Regions from separate parts of the Pseudomonas sp. Irchel s3b5 genome, predicted to be linked through region 2. Evidence: predicted binding sites of a transcription regulator. Region 2 holds the regulator's gene; the other holds the start of a gene.

Region 1 (6,351 bases), on a different contig from region 2:
TTTCGATCAGTACCGAGAGGTGCAGCTCACCACGGCCGGAAACCTTGAACTTGTCAGCCGAGTCGCCTTCTTCAACGCGCAGTGCAACGTTGTACAGCAGCTCTTTGTCCAGACGTTCCTTGATGTTACGGCTGGTCACGAACTTGCCTTCACGGCCGCAGAACGGCGAGTCGTTAACCTGGAAGGTCATCGAAACGGTTGGCTCGTCAACGGTCAGCGGCTTCATCGCTTCGACGTTCAGTGGGTCGCACAGAGTGTCGGAGATGAACAGCTGGTCGAAGCCGCTGATGCAGACGATGTCGCCGGCAGCTGCTTCTTCAACGTCGATGCGGTGCAGACCGTGGTGACCCATCAGCTTCAGGATACGACCGTTACGGCGCTTGCCGTCAGCGTCGATCGCCACAACCTGGGTGTTCGGCTTGACGCGACCACGAGCGATACGGCCAACGCCGATAACACCCAGGAAGCTGTTGTAGTCCAGTGCCGAGATTTGCATCTGGAACGGGCCATCGCGGTCGACTTTCGGCGCAGGTACGTCGTCGATGATCGACTGGTACAGCGGGGTCATGTCTTCAGCCATGTTGGTGTGTTCAAGACCAGCAATACCGTTCAGGGCCGAGGCGTAGACGACTTTGAAGTCCAGCTGTTCTTCGGTGGCACCCAGGTTGTCGAACAGGTCGAAGATCTGGTCCAGAACCCAGTCCGGACGCGCGCCTGGACGGTCAACCTTGTTGATTACCACGATTGGACGCAGGCCGGCTTCGAAAGCCTTCTTGGTCACGAAACGGGTTTGCGGCATAGGGCCGTCTTGAGCGTCAACCAGCAGCAGAACGGAGTCAACCATCGACATTACGCGTTCAACTTCGCCGCCGAAGTCGGCGTGGCCCGGGGTGTCCACGATGTTGATGTGGTAGCCGTTCCAGTTGATGGCGGTGTTTTTCGCCAGAATGGTAATACCGCGCTCTTTTTCCTGGTCGTTGGAGTCCATCACGCGCTCGTCGTTGAGCTCGTTGCGCTCCAGGGTGCCGGATTGACGCAAGAGTTTGTCTACCAGGGTGGTCTTACCATGGTCAACGTGAGCAATGATGGCGATGTTGCGTAGATTTTCGATCACTTGTGTATCTCGATCAGAGGATTCGGTGTGCTGACAAGTCTTGGCAGCGATTTACAGTAGAGTCAGGCCTTGCCGTTACAGCTTGACGGCAGAGTCGGGGGGCCGGTGACGCAGGCCACAGGCATACAGCCCCGGGCTCTTAGCTCGGTCGATAAACGCGCACATTGGCATGCCCCTCACTGAGCAAATGGTGGGCATGCAGGCGACTCATCACGCCTTTGTCGCAATAAAGCAGGTACTGGCGAGTAGGGTCCAGTTCCTTGAAACGAGCGTTCAGTGCATAAAACGGCATCGTTTGTACCTCGATGCCAGCCAGATCCAGCGGGTCGTCTTCAGCGGCATCCGGGTGACGGATATCGATGACGATCTGACCGGCCAGCGCCTCGCTGACTTCTTCAATTTGCAGATCCTGGCCCAATTCATCGATCACGCGATCGATCGGCACCAGTTTGGCATTCTCAAGCGCACGCTCGAGCACTGCCATGTCGAACTCTTTCTCTTCATGCTCGACGCGATGGCGTTTGGCTGCGGTCTTCGGATTGACCGAAATGACGCCACAGTACTCCGGCATGTGCCGGGCGAAATCGGCGGTGCCGATTTCGTTGGCCAGGTCGATGATGTCCTGCTTGTGGCTGGCGATCAGCGGGCGCAAGACCAGCTTCTCGGTCACACAGTCGATCACGTTCAGGTTCGGCAACGTCTGGCTCGACACCTGGGAGATCGCCTCACCCGTCACCAGCGCCTCGATTTGCAGTCGATCGGCAATTTGGGAGGAAGCGCGCAACATCATACGCTTCAATACTACGCCCATATGACTGTTATCGACTTTGCCGAGAATTTCGCCCAGGACTTCCTCGAACGGCACACTGACAAATAGCACGCGTTGAGAGCTGCCGTACTTCTTCCAGATGAAATGCGCGACTTCCATGACGCCCAGTTCGTGGGCCCGTCCGCCCAGGTTAAAGAAGCAGAAGTGGGCCATCAGGCCGCGGCGCATGATCTGGTAGGCCGCCACGGTGGAGTCGAAGCCACCGGACATCAGCACGAGCGTCTGCTCCAGTGCTCCCAGCGGATAACCGCCGATGCCGGTGTGCTGACTGTGGATCACAAACAACCGTTGGTCGCGAACTTCGATCCGGACTTCGATTTCCGGCTTTTTCAGGTCGATCCCGGCGGCACCACACTGACGGCGCAACTGGCTGCCGACATATTTTTCGATGTCTATGGAGCTAAATGGGTGCTTGCCGGCCCGTTTGCAACGCACCGAGAAAATCTTCCCGGCCAGCGCATCACCGTAGTGCTGCTTGCACTTTTCAACGATGTCGTCGAAATCGCCCAGCGGGTACTCATCGATCTGCAGGAAGTGCGCGATGCCCGGCATGCAGCTCAGGCGCTCGGTCATCTCCTTCAAGGCCTTGGGCTCGGTGACGCGGGTTTCCAGCTCGAGGTTGTCCCACACGCCGTTCACCACCACGGCCGGGTCCAGATCGCGGAGCACGGCACGGATGTTCTTGGCCAATTGACGGATGAAACGCATCCGTACCGGGCGGCTCTTGATGGTGATCTCGGGGAAGACTTTTACGATTAATTTCATGGAAACAGCGCGCGCATGGCCTGCCGAAAAAGGGGGGCGCGGATTATAGCGGAAATTGCTCAAGGTTTAACCAGTTAATGTGCAGAAGGTTTCGCGCGCACCAAAACAGGTCATTTGTTGAATTCGACGCTACATTAAAGGGCGCCATTTTCTGCTTTAACGCGTATAGAAGGCTTATAAGCGTGTTTTTGGGGCAAAAAACCCATGGTGGGGCACTGGCATGCAATTTGCTCCCTTGTGAGGCAGGTTGCCTTGGCAGAGTATTCGCGCCGGCATCACCCACATTCCAAGGGCTATCCATTACTAAGCCCGAAGCCACCCCGGAGGACACTATGTCGAAGTCGGTTCAACTCATCAAAGATCATGACGTCAAATGGATTGATCTGCGCTTCACGGACACCAAAGGCACTCAGCACCACGTGACCATGCCGGCTCGCGACGCGCTGGATGACGCTTTCTTCGAAGAAGGCAAAATGTTCGACGGTTCCTCCATCGCTGGCTGGAAAGGCATCGAAGCTTCCGACATGATCCTGATGCCGGACGACAGCACTGCCGTTCTCGACCCGTTCACCGAAGAGCCGACCCTGATCCTGGTCTGCGACATCATCGAACCTTCGAGCATGCAAGGCTACGACCGCGACCCACGTGCGATCGCCCGTCGCGCCGAAGAACACCTGAAAGCCACCGGTATCGGTGACACCGTATTCGCTGGTCCAGAGCCAGAGTTCTTCATCTTCGACCAAGTGAAGTTCAAGTCCGACATCTCCGGTTCCATGTTCAAGATCTACTCCGAACAAGGTTCGTGGATGTCCGACCAGGACGTAGAAGGCGGCAACAAGGGCCACCGTCCAGGCGTCAAAGGCGGCTACTTCCCGGTTCCGCCGTTCGACCACGACCACGAAATCCGTACCTCCATGTGCAACGCACTGGAAGAAATGGGCCTGACCGTCGAAGTTCACCACCACGAAGTGGCGACTGCCGGCCAGAACGAAATCGGCGTCAAGTTCAACACCCTGGTGAAGAAAGCCGACGAAACCCAGACCCTGAAGTACGTTGTCCACAACGTTGCTGACGCTTACGGCCGCACCGCGACCTTCATGCCTAAGCCTCTGTACGGCGACAACGGCTCGGGCATGCACGTGCACATGTCCATCTGGAAAGATGGCAAGAACACCTTCGCTGGCGAAGGTTATGCCGGCCTGTCCGACACCGCTCTGTACTTCATCGGCGGCATCATCAAGCACGGTAAGGCGCTGAACGGCTTCACCAACCCGGCCACCAACTCCTACAAGCGTCTGGTTCCAGGCTTCGAAGCGCCAGTGATGCTCGCCTACTCGGCTCGCAACCGCTCCGCTTCGATCCGTATTCCTTACGTGTCGAGCCCGAAAGCCCGCCGTATCGAAGCCCGCTTCCCGGATCCGGCTGCCAACCCATACTTGTGCTTCGCCGCACTGTTGATGGCTGGCCTGGACGGCATCCAGAACAAGATCCACCCTGGCGACGCTGCTGACAAAAACCTGTACGACCTGCCGCCTGAAGAGGCGAAAGAGATCCCACAAGTTTGCGGCAGCCTGAAAGAAGCCCTGGAAGAGCTGGACAAAGGTCGCGCGTTCCTGACCAAAGGCGGCGTGTTCTCCGACGACTTCATCGACGCTTACATCGCTCTGAAAAGCGAAGAAGAAATCAAAGTACGCACCTTCGTACACCCACTGGAATACGAGCTGTACTACAGCTGCTGATCCGGTAGCGCCGCAGCACGCGGCGTGACAAAAAAGAGGCCTCCTTCGGGAGGCCTTTTTTATTGCCAAATTTTCCTGTGGGCGCTTTTTCGGGTGTCTGGAGCATCTCGTTAAATCTTGCCCAAATGTTTTCGGCTTGGGATAACCACCCCGTCTGACCTATGCTGCAACCCAACGCTTTCGTTTCCGGTCGATTCCATGGGTCGTGGACTTCTCTTCATTCTGCTGCTGATCGCATTGCCCGCCACCGCGCAGATCTACAAGTACACGGATGCCAATGGCAACACCGCGTACAGCAATCAACCCCCGGATGGCGTGAAGACTCAAACGGTCGAACTGCCACCGCTCAATACCGTTGAACCCCAGGTCACGCCAACCTCCCCGGCGCCAACCCAAGCGAACAAACCACCCCCCAAGGCCTACGAGACACTGGAGCTCACCGGACTGCCCACCACCGAAGCCCTGCGCGCCAACAATGGCACGTTCACGGTGAATGTCTTGATCAACCCACGCCTGCAAGCTCCCCATCGGTTGCGTCTGCTGCTGGACAACCAACCTTACGGTCAGCCAAGCAATGTCCCGAGCCTGCAACTGGTCAACATTGATCGCGGAGAACACAGCCTGGCGGTACAGGTAATCGACGGCGAGACGCTCATCCAGCAAAGCCCTTCCATCACCTTCACCGTTCAGCGAGTGCACAAACGCTGAAGGCCTGCGCCAAGCTTTTCCTCGTTCCTGATACTTTTCTGACATCGCTCAGCTTTGCGCACTATATTGGTGCGAATGGTTGCACTACCGCCCAACTCCACCCCATTTTGGTTCGAAAGTACCCGCAAAAGCCGGCAGAACGCCACGCAACCGAGCGTTAAACGCCTGTTTCAGGCCTTTAGCGCTTCTTTTCGGAGCCTTGGTTTGGTTTTTGCATTTTGTCCGTATCAGCGCTTTATTCATGCGCGCGCCCTGCTCCAAAAGAGGTCCTGAATGACCATCAGTGACGCACTGCATCGTCTGCTACTCGACAACTTGACGACCGCCACCATTCTGCTCGACGCGGAACTGCGCCTTGAGTACATGAACCCGGCGGCGGAGATGCTGCTGGCCATCAGCGGCCAGCGAAGTCATGGGCAGTTCATCAGCGAACTGTTCACCGAATCCACCGAGGCGCTCAATTCCTTGCGTCAGGCCGTCGAGCAGGCGCATCCGTTCACCAAGCGCGAAGCCATGCTCACGGCCCTCACCGGCCAGACCCTGACCGTCGATTACGCGGTCACGCCGATTCTGAGCAATGGCGACACTTTGTTGCTGCTCGAAGTCCATCCCCGGGATCGCTTACTGCGCATCACCAAGGAAGAAGCACAACTCTCCAAACAGGAAACCAGCAAGATGCTGGTGCGCGGCCTCGCTCACGAAATCAAGAATCCACTGGGCGGGATTCGTGGCGCAGCGCAATTGCTGGCCCGTGAACTGCCGGAAGAAAGCCTGAAGGATTACACCAACGTCATCATTGAAGAAGCGGACCGCCTGCGTAACCTGGTCGACCGCATGCTCGGCTCCAACAAGCTGCCTTCGTTGGCGATGTGCAACATTCACGAAGTGCTGGAGCGCGTGTGTCATCTGGTCGAGGCTGAAAGCCAGGGGCGCATCACATTGGTGCGTGATTACGATCCGAGCATTCCCGACGTCCTGATCGACCGCGAACAAATGATCCAGGCCGTATTGAACATCGTGCGCAACGCAATGCAGGCCATCAGCAGCCAGAACGAGTTGCGCCTGGGCCGCATCAGCCTGCGCACCCGCGCCATGCGCCAGTTCACCATCGGCCATGTGCGCCATCGCCTGGTGACCAAGATCGAGATCATCGACAACGGCCCAGGCATTCCTGCTGAACTCCAGGAAACCATTTT
Region 2 (6,351 bases):
GTGCACCCGGCCGAAGCCAGTCACGGCGACATGGGCATGATCACCCGTGACGACGTCATCCTGGCACTCTCGAACTCCGGCTCCACCAACGAAATCGTGACTTTGCTGCCACTGATCAAGCGTTTGGGCATTCAGTTGATCAGCATGACCGGCAACCCCGCCTCGCCGCTGGCCAAGGCTGCCGAGGTCAACCTGAACGTGCATGTCGAGCACGAAGCCTGCCCGCTGAACCTGGCACCGACCTCCTCGACCACCGCCGCACTGGTTATGGGCGACGCCTTGGCCGTTGCGTTACTGGAGGCCCGCGGCTTTACCGCCGAAGACTTCGCTTTTTCCCATCCCGGCGGCGCCCTGGGCCGACGCCTGTTGCTGAAAGTGGAAAATGTCATGCACGCCGGGCAGGAGCTGCCGCAAGTTCAGCGCGGCACCCTGCTCAAGGACGCCCTGATGGAAATGACCCGCAAGGGGCTGGGCATGACGGTAGTCCTGGAGGCCGATGGCAAACTGGCAGGGATTTTCACCGACGGTGACTTGCGTCGCACGCTGGACCGCAGCATCGATATCCACAGCACTACGATCGATCAGGTCATGACGGCTCACGGCAAGACTGCCCGAGCCGAAATGCTTGCCGCCGAAGCGCTGAAAATCATGGAAGATCACAAGATCAGCGCGCTGGTCGTGGTCGATAGTGAAGACCGCCCTGTCGGCGCGTTGAACATGCACGACTTGCTGCGCGCGGGAGTAATGTAATGAACACGGACCTGCTGCAACGCGGCAAACAGATCAAGCTGGCGGTTTTCGACGTCGACGGCGTTCTCACCGATGGGCGCCTGTACTTTCTCGAAGACGGCAGCGAATTCAAGACGTTCAACACTCTGGACGGCCAAGGCATCAAGATGCTGATGGCAGCTGGTGTACAGACCGCTATCATCAGCGGCCGAAAGACCCCGGTGGTCGAGCGTCGAGCGAAGAACCTCGGTATCCCGCACCTGTTTCAGGGTCGCGAAGACAAACTGGTCGTTCTCGACGGTCTTCTGGAGCAACTAGGCTTAAGCTATGAACAGGTCGCCTACCTGGGCGATGACCTGCCAGACCTGCCGGTGATCCGTCGCGTTGGTCTGGGCATGGCAGTGGCCAACGCCGCCAGCTTCGTGCGCGAACACGCTCACGGCGTCACCGCTGCCCGCGGTGGCGAAGGCGCCGCTCGCGAATTCTGCGAATTGATCCTGCGTGCCCAGGATCGCCTCGATGCAGCCAACGCTGCATACCTGTGAGCCCTATATGTTGAGCAAAAAGATTCGCAGTATTTTGTTGTTCGGTTGCATCGCGGCGATATTCGCCGCGGTCGGCTACTGGAACATCAGCCCGGAACGCTTCCTCGACAAGCCGGTTGTGCGTGCCAATGAAAGCGAGATCGACTATTACGCCATCAACGCCCACAGCGTACAGTTCCTGCCGGATGGTAAATTGCAGTACGAAATGACCTCCGACAAGGTCGAACACCTGAAAGCGACCGAAGTTACCTTGCTGACCAATCCCGACCTGAACATGTTCCGCGGTACCGAATTCCCGTGGCACGTCCAGAGCGAGAAAGGCGAGGTCAATCCCGATGGCACCGAGGTCGAACTGATCGACTCGGTACGCATCACACGCTTCGACGAAAAAAACCGCAGAACCCTGATCACCACCACTCGCATGACCGTGTTCCCGCAGCAGCAATATGCGCAGACCGAGCAAGACGTTAGAATCGACGGCGCTGGCGGTGTCTCGACTGGCAAGGGAATGAAGGCGTATTTGAAAGAAAGCAGGATACACCTGCTATCGAACGTAAGAGGACAGTATGAGGCTCGTTAAAACACTCCCTATTTTGCTCAGTCTGGGCGCAGCACTGGGAAGCGTGAGCGCCTGGGCTCTGCCGGACGATCAGCAACAGCCTATTCGCATTCAGGCCGACGACGCCCAACTGGACGACAAGAACGGTATTGCTACCTATACGGGCGATGTGATCATCACCCAGGGCTCGATGAAGGTCACCGGCAACAAAGTGACCATGACCCGCACCCCGGCCGGCGATATCGATGTAGTGACCTCCGTGGGCAACCTCGCCTACTTCGAGCAACTGCAAACCGCTGGCGATACGAAACCTGTTCAGGGTTATGGCGTGACCATCCAGTACCACGCCTCGCAAGACCGCGTCGTGCTGATCGACCGCGCCAAAGTCATCGACAAGGATGGCAACATCACCCAAGGCGAAAAAATCGTCTACGACACAAACAAGAAGCTGGCCAGCGCCGGTCGCGCCACCGGCAGCAAAGTCACCGAGTCGCGCCCACGCATCGACATGGTGATTCAGCCGAAAAAGAAAACTGACGAGCAGAAGGCCCAGTAATGGCAACTCTGAAAGCTCAGCACCTGGCCAAGGCCTACAAGAGTCGCCAGGTCGTGCGTGACGTCAGCCTGTCCATCGACAGCGGCCAGATCGTCGGCCTGCTCGGCCCGAACGGCGCCGGCAAGACCACCTGCTTCTACATGATCGTCGGCCTGGTGCAGGCCGACCAGGGTCGCGTTCTGATCGACGACCTGGACGTCAGCCACCAGCCGATGCACGGTCGTGCGAAGGCCGGCATCGGTTATCTGCCGCAAGAAGCGTCGATTTTCCGCAAGCTCTCGGTGGCCGACAACATCATGGCGATCCTCGAGACCCGCAAGGAACTCGACAAGGCAGGTCGTCGCAAGGAACTGGAAAGCCTGCTTCAGGAATTCCACATCAGCCACATTCGCGACAACCTGGGCATGAGCCTGTCCGGCGGTGAACGTCGCCGCGTGGAAATCGCCCGCGCACTGGCCACCAATCCGAAATTCATTCTCCTCGATGAACCCTTCGCCGGCGTGGACCCGATCTCGGTGGGCGATATCAAACAGATCATCTATCACCTCAAGGCCAAAGGCATTGGCGTACTGATCACCGACCACAACGTCCGTGAAACCCTGGACATCTGCGAAACGGCCTATATCGTCAATGATGGCCAGCTGATTGCCGAAGGTGACGCAGAAACGATCCTGGCCAACGATCTGGTCAAGGAAGTTTACCTGGGGCACGAATTCCGCCTGTAATGACTGCGCTCGCTGGTTTGCGCACGGGCGCCGACCGACATATCGACAAAGGTTTTCGTTTTTATTGTTACAGCGGTCTAGGCAAAGGCCTCTGATTCAGGCATATAACTTGCTTAAGTTTGGCGCCTCGGCGCCCTGTAGTGGATGGCGCATGTGCGCCGGCGAATAAGGTGTTAAGCCCCTGCCATGAAACCATCGCTAGTCTTGAGAATGGGCCAGCAGCTGACGATGACACCTCAGCTGCAACAGGCCATCCGCCTGCTCCAATTGTCGACCCTGGACCTGCAACAGGAAATCCAGGAGGCCCTGGAGTCCAATCCGATGCTCGAACGCCAGGAAGAAGGCGACGACTTCGACAACGCCGACCCCTTGGCCGACAACACCGAACAAAAGCCCAACACCGATATCCAGGAACCCTCCTACCAGGAGAGCGCACCGACCGTCGATAACCTCGAGGAAGGTGACTGGAACGAACGCATCCCCAACGAACTCCCTGTCGATACCGCCTGGGAAGACGTTTACCAGACCAGCGCCAGCAGCCTGCCCAGCAACGATGATGATGAGTGGGATTTCACTACCCGCACATCGGCCGGCGAAAGCCTGCAAAGCCATTTGCTGTGGCAATTGAACCTGGCGCCGATGTCTGACACCGATCGCCTGATCGCCGTCACCCTGATCGATTGCATCAATAATCAGGGCTATCTGGACGAAACCCTTGAGGAAATCCTCGAAGCGTTCGATCCGGAACTGGACATTGAGCTGGACGAAATCGAAGCGGTCCTGCACCGCATCCAGCAATTCGAACCGGCCGGCATCGGCGCCCGCAACCTGGGCGAATGCCTGCTGCTGCAATTGCGTCAGCTGCCTGCCAAAACACCTTGGCTGGCCGAAGCCAAACGGCTGGTCACCGACTACATCGATTTGCTTGGCGGCCGAGATTACAGCCAGCTCATGCGTCGCATGAAGCTCAAGGAAGACGAACTGCGCCAGGTGATCGAACTGGTCCAGAGCCTTAATCCGCGCCCCGGTTCACAAATCGAGTCCACCGAAGCCGAGTACGTCGTGCCTGACGTCATCGTACGCAAGGACAACGAGCGCTGGCTGGTCGAACTCAATCAGGAGTCGGTACCTCGGCTTCGGGTCAATGCCCAGTACGCAGGCTTCGTACGCCGCGCCGACACCAGCGCCGACAACACCTTCATGCGCAATCAGTTGCAGGAGGCCCGCTGGTTCATCAAGAGCCTGCAGAGCCGCAACGAAACCCTGATGAAAGTCGCTACCCAGATCGTCGAACACCAGCGCGGCTTTCTGGAGTACGGCGACGAAGCCATGAAGCCATTGGTCCTGCATGACATTGCCGAAGCGGTGGGCATGCACGAGTCGACGATTTCACGGGTAACCACCCAGAAATTCATGCATACCCCACGGGGTATCTATGAGCTGAAATACTTTTTCTCCAGCCACGTCAGTACCTCCGAAGGCGGCGAATGCTCGTCTACGGCGATCCGCGCGATCATCAAAAAACTGGTTGCCGCGGAAAATCAGAAAAAGCCGTTGAGTGACAGCAAGATCGCTGGTTTACTGGAGGCACAAGGCATTCAGGTGGCTCGCCGCACCGTCGCCAAGTACCGCGAATCCCTCGGGATCGCGCCTTCGAGCGAACGTAAGCGGTTGATGTAGAGCCACGCCACAGCGTTCCAGTGGTAGATCATCTGATCTACCGCTTTATGCACTGGCAACGAAGGAGAAGCTGTATGCAAGTCAACATCAGTGGACACCAACTGGAAGTGACCGAACCTCTTCGCACCTACATCGGCGAAAAACTCGAACGATTGGAGCGACATTTCGACAAGATCACCAACGTGCAAGTCACGATGACGGTCGAGAAGCTGAAGCAGAAAATCGAAGCCACCCTGCATATTCCCGGCAGTGAAGTGGTCGCAAACGCTGAGCATGACGACATGTATGCGGCGATCGACTCACTCACCGACAAGCTGGATCGCCAACTCAAAAAGCATAAGGAAAAGACCCAGAGCCTCCTTCAGGGCGCAACCGGTCGTTAACACTCCCAACCCATGATCCGACTTGAAAACATCCTGACCCCCGGCCGTTCTTTGGTGAACGTGCCGGGCGGCAGTAAAAAGAAAGCCCTCGAACAAATTGCCAACCTCATCCATCGCGAAGTGCCGGATCTGGAGATGCAAGATGTCTTCGAGGCATTGATTGCCCGTGAAAAACTCGGTTCTACCGGTTTTGGCAACGGCATCGCCATTCCTCACTGCCGCCTCAAAGGTTGCGTGTCGCCCATCAGTGCCTTGATGCACCTGGACGCACCTATTGATTTCGACGCTATTGATGGCGCCCCGGTTGACCTGCTCTTCGTGCTGTTGGTCCCGGAAGCCGCCACCGATGCTCACCTGGAACTGTTACGACAGATCGCCAGCATGCTCGACCGCAAGGAAGTGCGCGAAAAACTGCGCAGCGCCCCGAGTAATGAAGCCTTGTACCAGGTCGTCCTGGACGAGCAAAACGGTCATTAATCATGCGTTTGATCATCGTCAGCGGTCGCTCCGGCTCAGGTAAAAGTACCGCCCTCGCCGTTCTCGAGGACAACGGATACTATTGCATCGACAACCTCCCTGCCGGGTTGTTGCCGGAGCTTGCCGAGCGCGCACTTGTTCATACTGAGCTGTCTCAACCGCTGGTTGCCGTGTCCATTGACGCACGCAACCTGCCCAGTCATCTCTCACGTTTTCCCGATCTCCTCGAAGAAGTCCGCGGCCGGCATATCCAGTGCGATATTTTGTACCTGGACGCCGATGAAGAAACGTTGCTCAAGCGCTTTTCCGAAACCCGTCGACGTCACCCGCTGAGCAACGCCAATCGTTCGCTCGCCGAAGCAATCAACGTTGAAAGCGTCTTGCTCGGCCCCATCGCCGACCTCGCCGACCTCAAGATAAACACCACCAGCCTGAATTTGTATCAACTGCGCGACTCGATCAAATTGCGCCTTTTGAACCAGCCGGAACCCGGCACGGCATTTCTGGTGGAGTCGTTCGGGTTCAAGCGCGGTATGCCGGTAGACGCTGACCTGGTGTTCGACGTACGTTGCCTGCCCAATCCCTACTGGAAGCCGGAACTGAGAGAACAATCCGGCCTCGATCAGCCGGTTGCCGATTATCTGGCGGCACAGCCAGATGTCGAAGAGATGTTCCAGGACATTTCCACATACCTGCT

What was found. The regulator sigma-54, encoded in region 2, starts transcription at its own class of promoters, with help from an activator protein. The targets are predictions, from matches to a motif close to ANTGGCATNNANNTTGCTNT.
Region 1: a site for sigma-54 is predicted at 2,923-2,942, ahead of glnA (glutamate--ammonia ligase). Genes of this name have one in related genera too.

The regions. Positions count from the first base shown of each region.
Region 1 covers NZ_FYDY01000003.1:252,743-259,093, reverse strand. The annotation lists gene typA (translational GTPase TypA) at 1-1,114, opposite strand, end outside; gene thiI (tRNA uracil 4-sulfurtransferase ThiI) at 1,254-2,708, opposite strand; gene glnA (glutamate--ammonia ligase) at 3,041-4,447, shown strand; gene CKW15_RS05125 (DUF4124 domain-containing protein) at 4,646-5,155, shown strand; gene glnL (nitrogen regulation protein NR(II)) at 5,429-6,351, shown strand, end outside.
Region 2 covers NZ_FYDY01000007.1:126,326-132,676, reverse strand. The annotation lists gene CKW15_RS10515 (KpsF/GutQ family sugar-phosphate isomerase) at 1-750, shown strand, start outside; gene CKW15_RS10510 (HAD family hydrolase) at 750-1,274, shown strand; gene lptC (LPS export ABC transporter periplasmic protein LptC) at 1,282-1,854, shown strand; gene lptA (lipopolysaccharide transport periplasmic protein LptA) at 1,841-2,389, shown strand; gene lptB (LPS export ABC transporter ATP-binding protein) at 2,389-3,114, shown strand; gene CKW15_RS10490 (RNA polymerase factor sigma-54) at 3,301-4,794, shown strand; gene hpf (ribosome hibernation-promoting factor, HPF/YfiA family) at 4,869-5,177, shown strand; gene ptsN (PTS IIA-like nitrogen regulatory protein PtsN) at 5,190-5,654, shown strand; gene rapZ (RNase adapter RapZ) at 5,657-6,351, shown strand, end outside.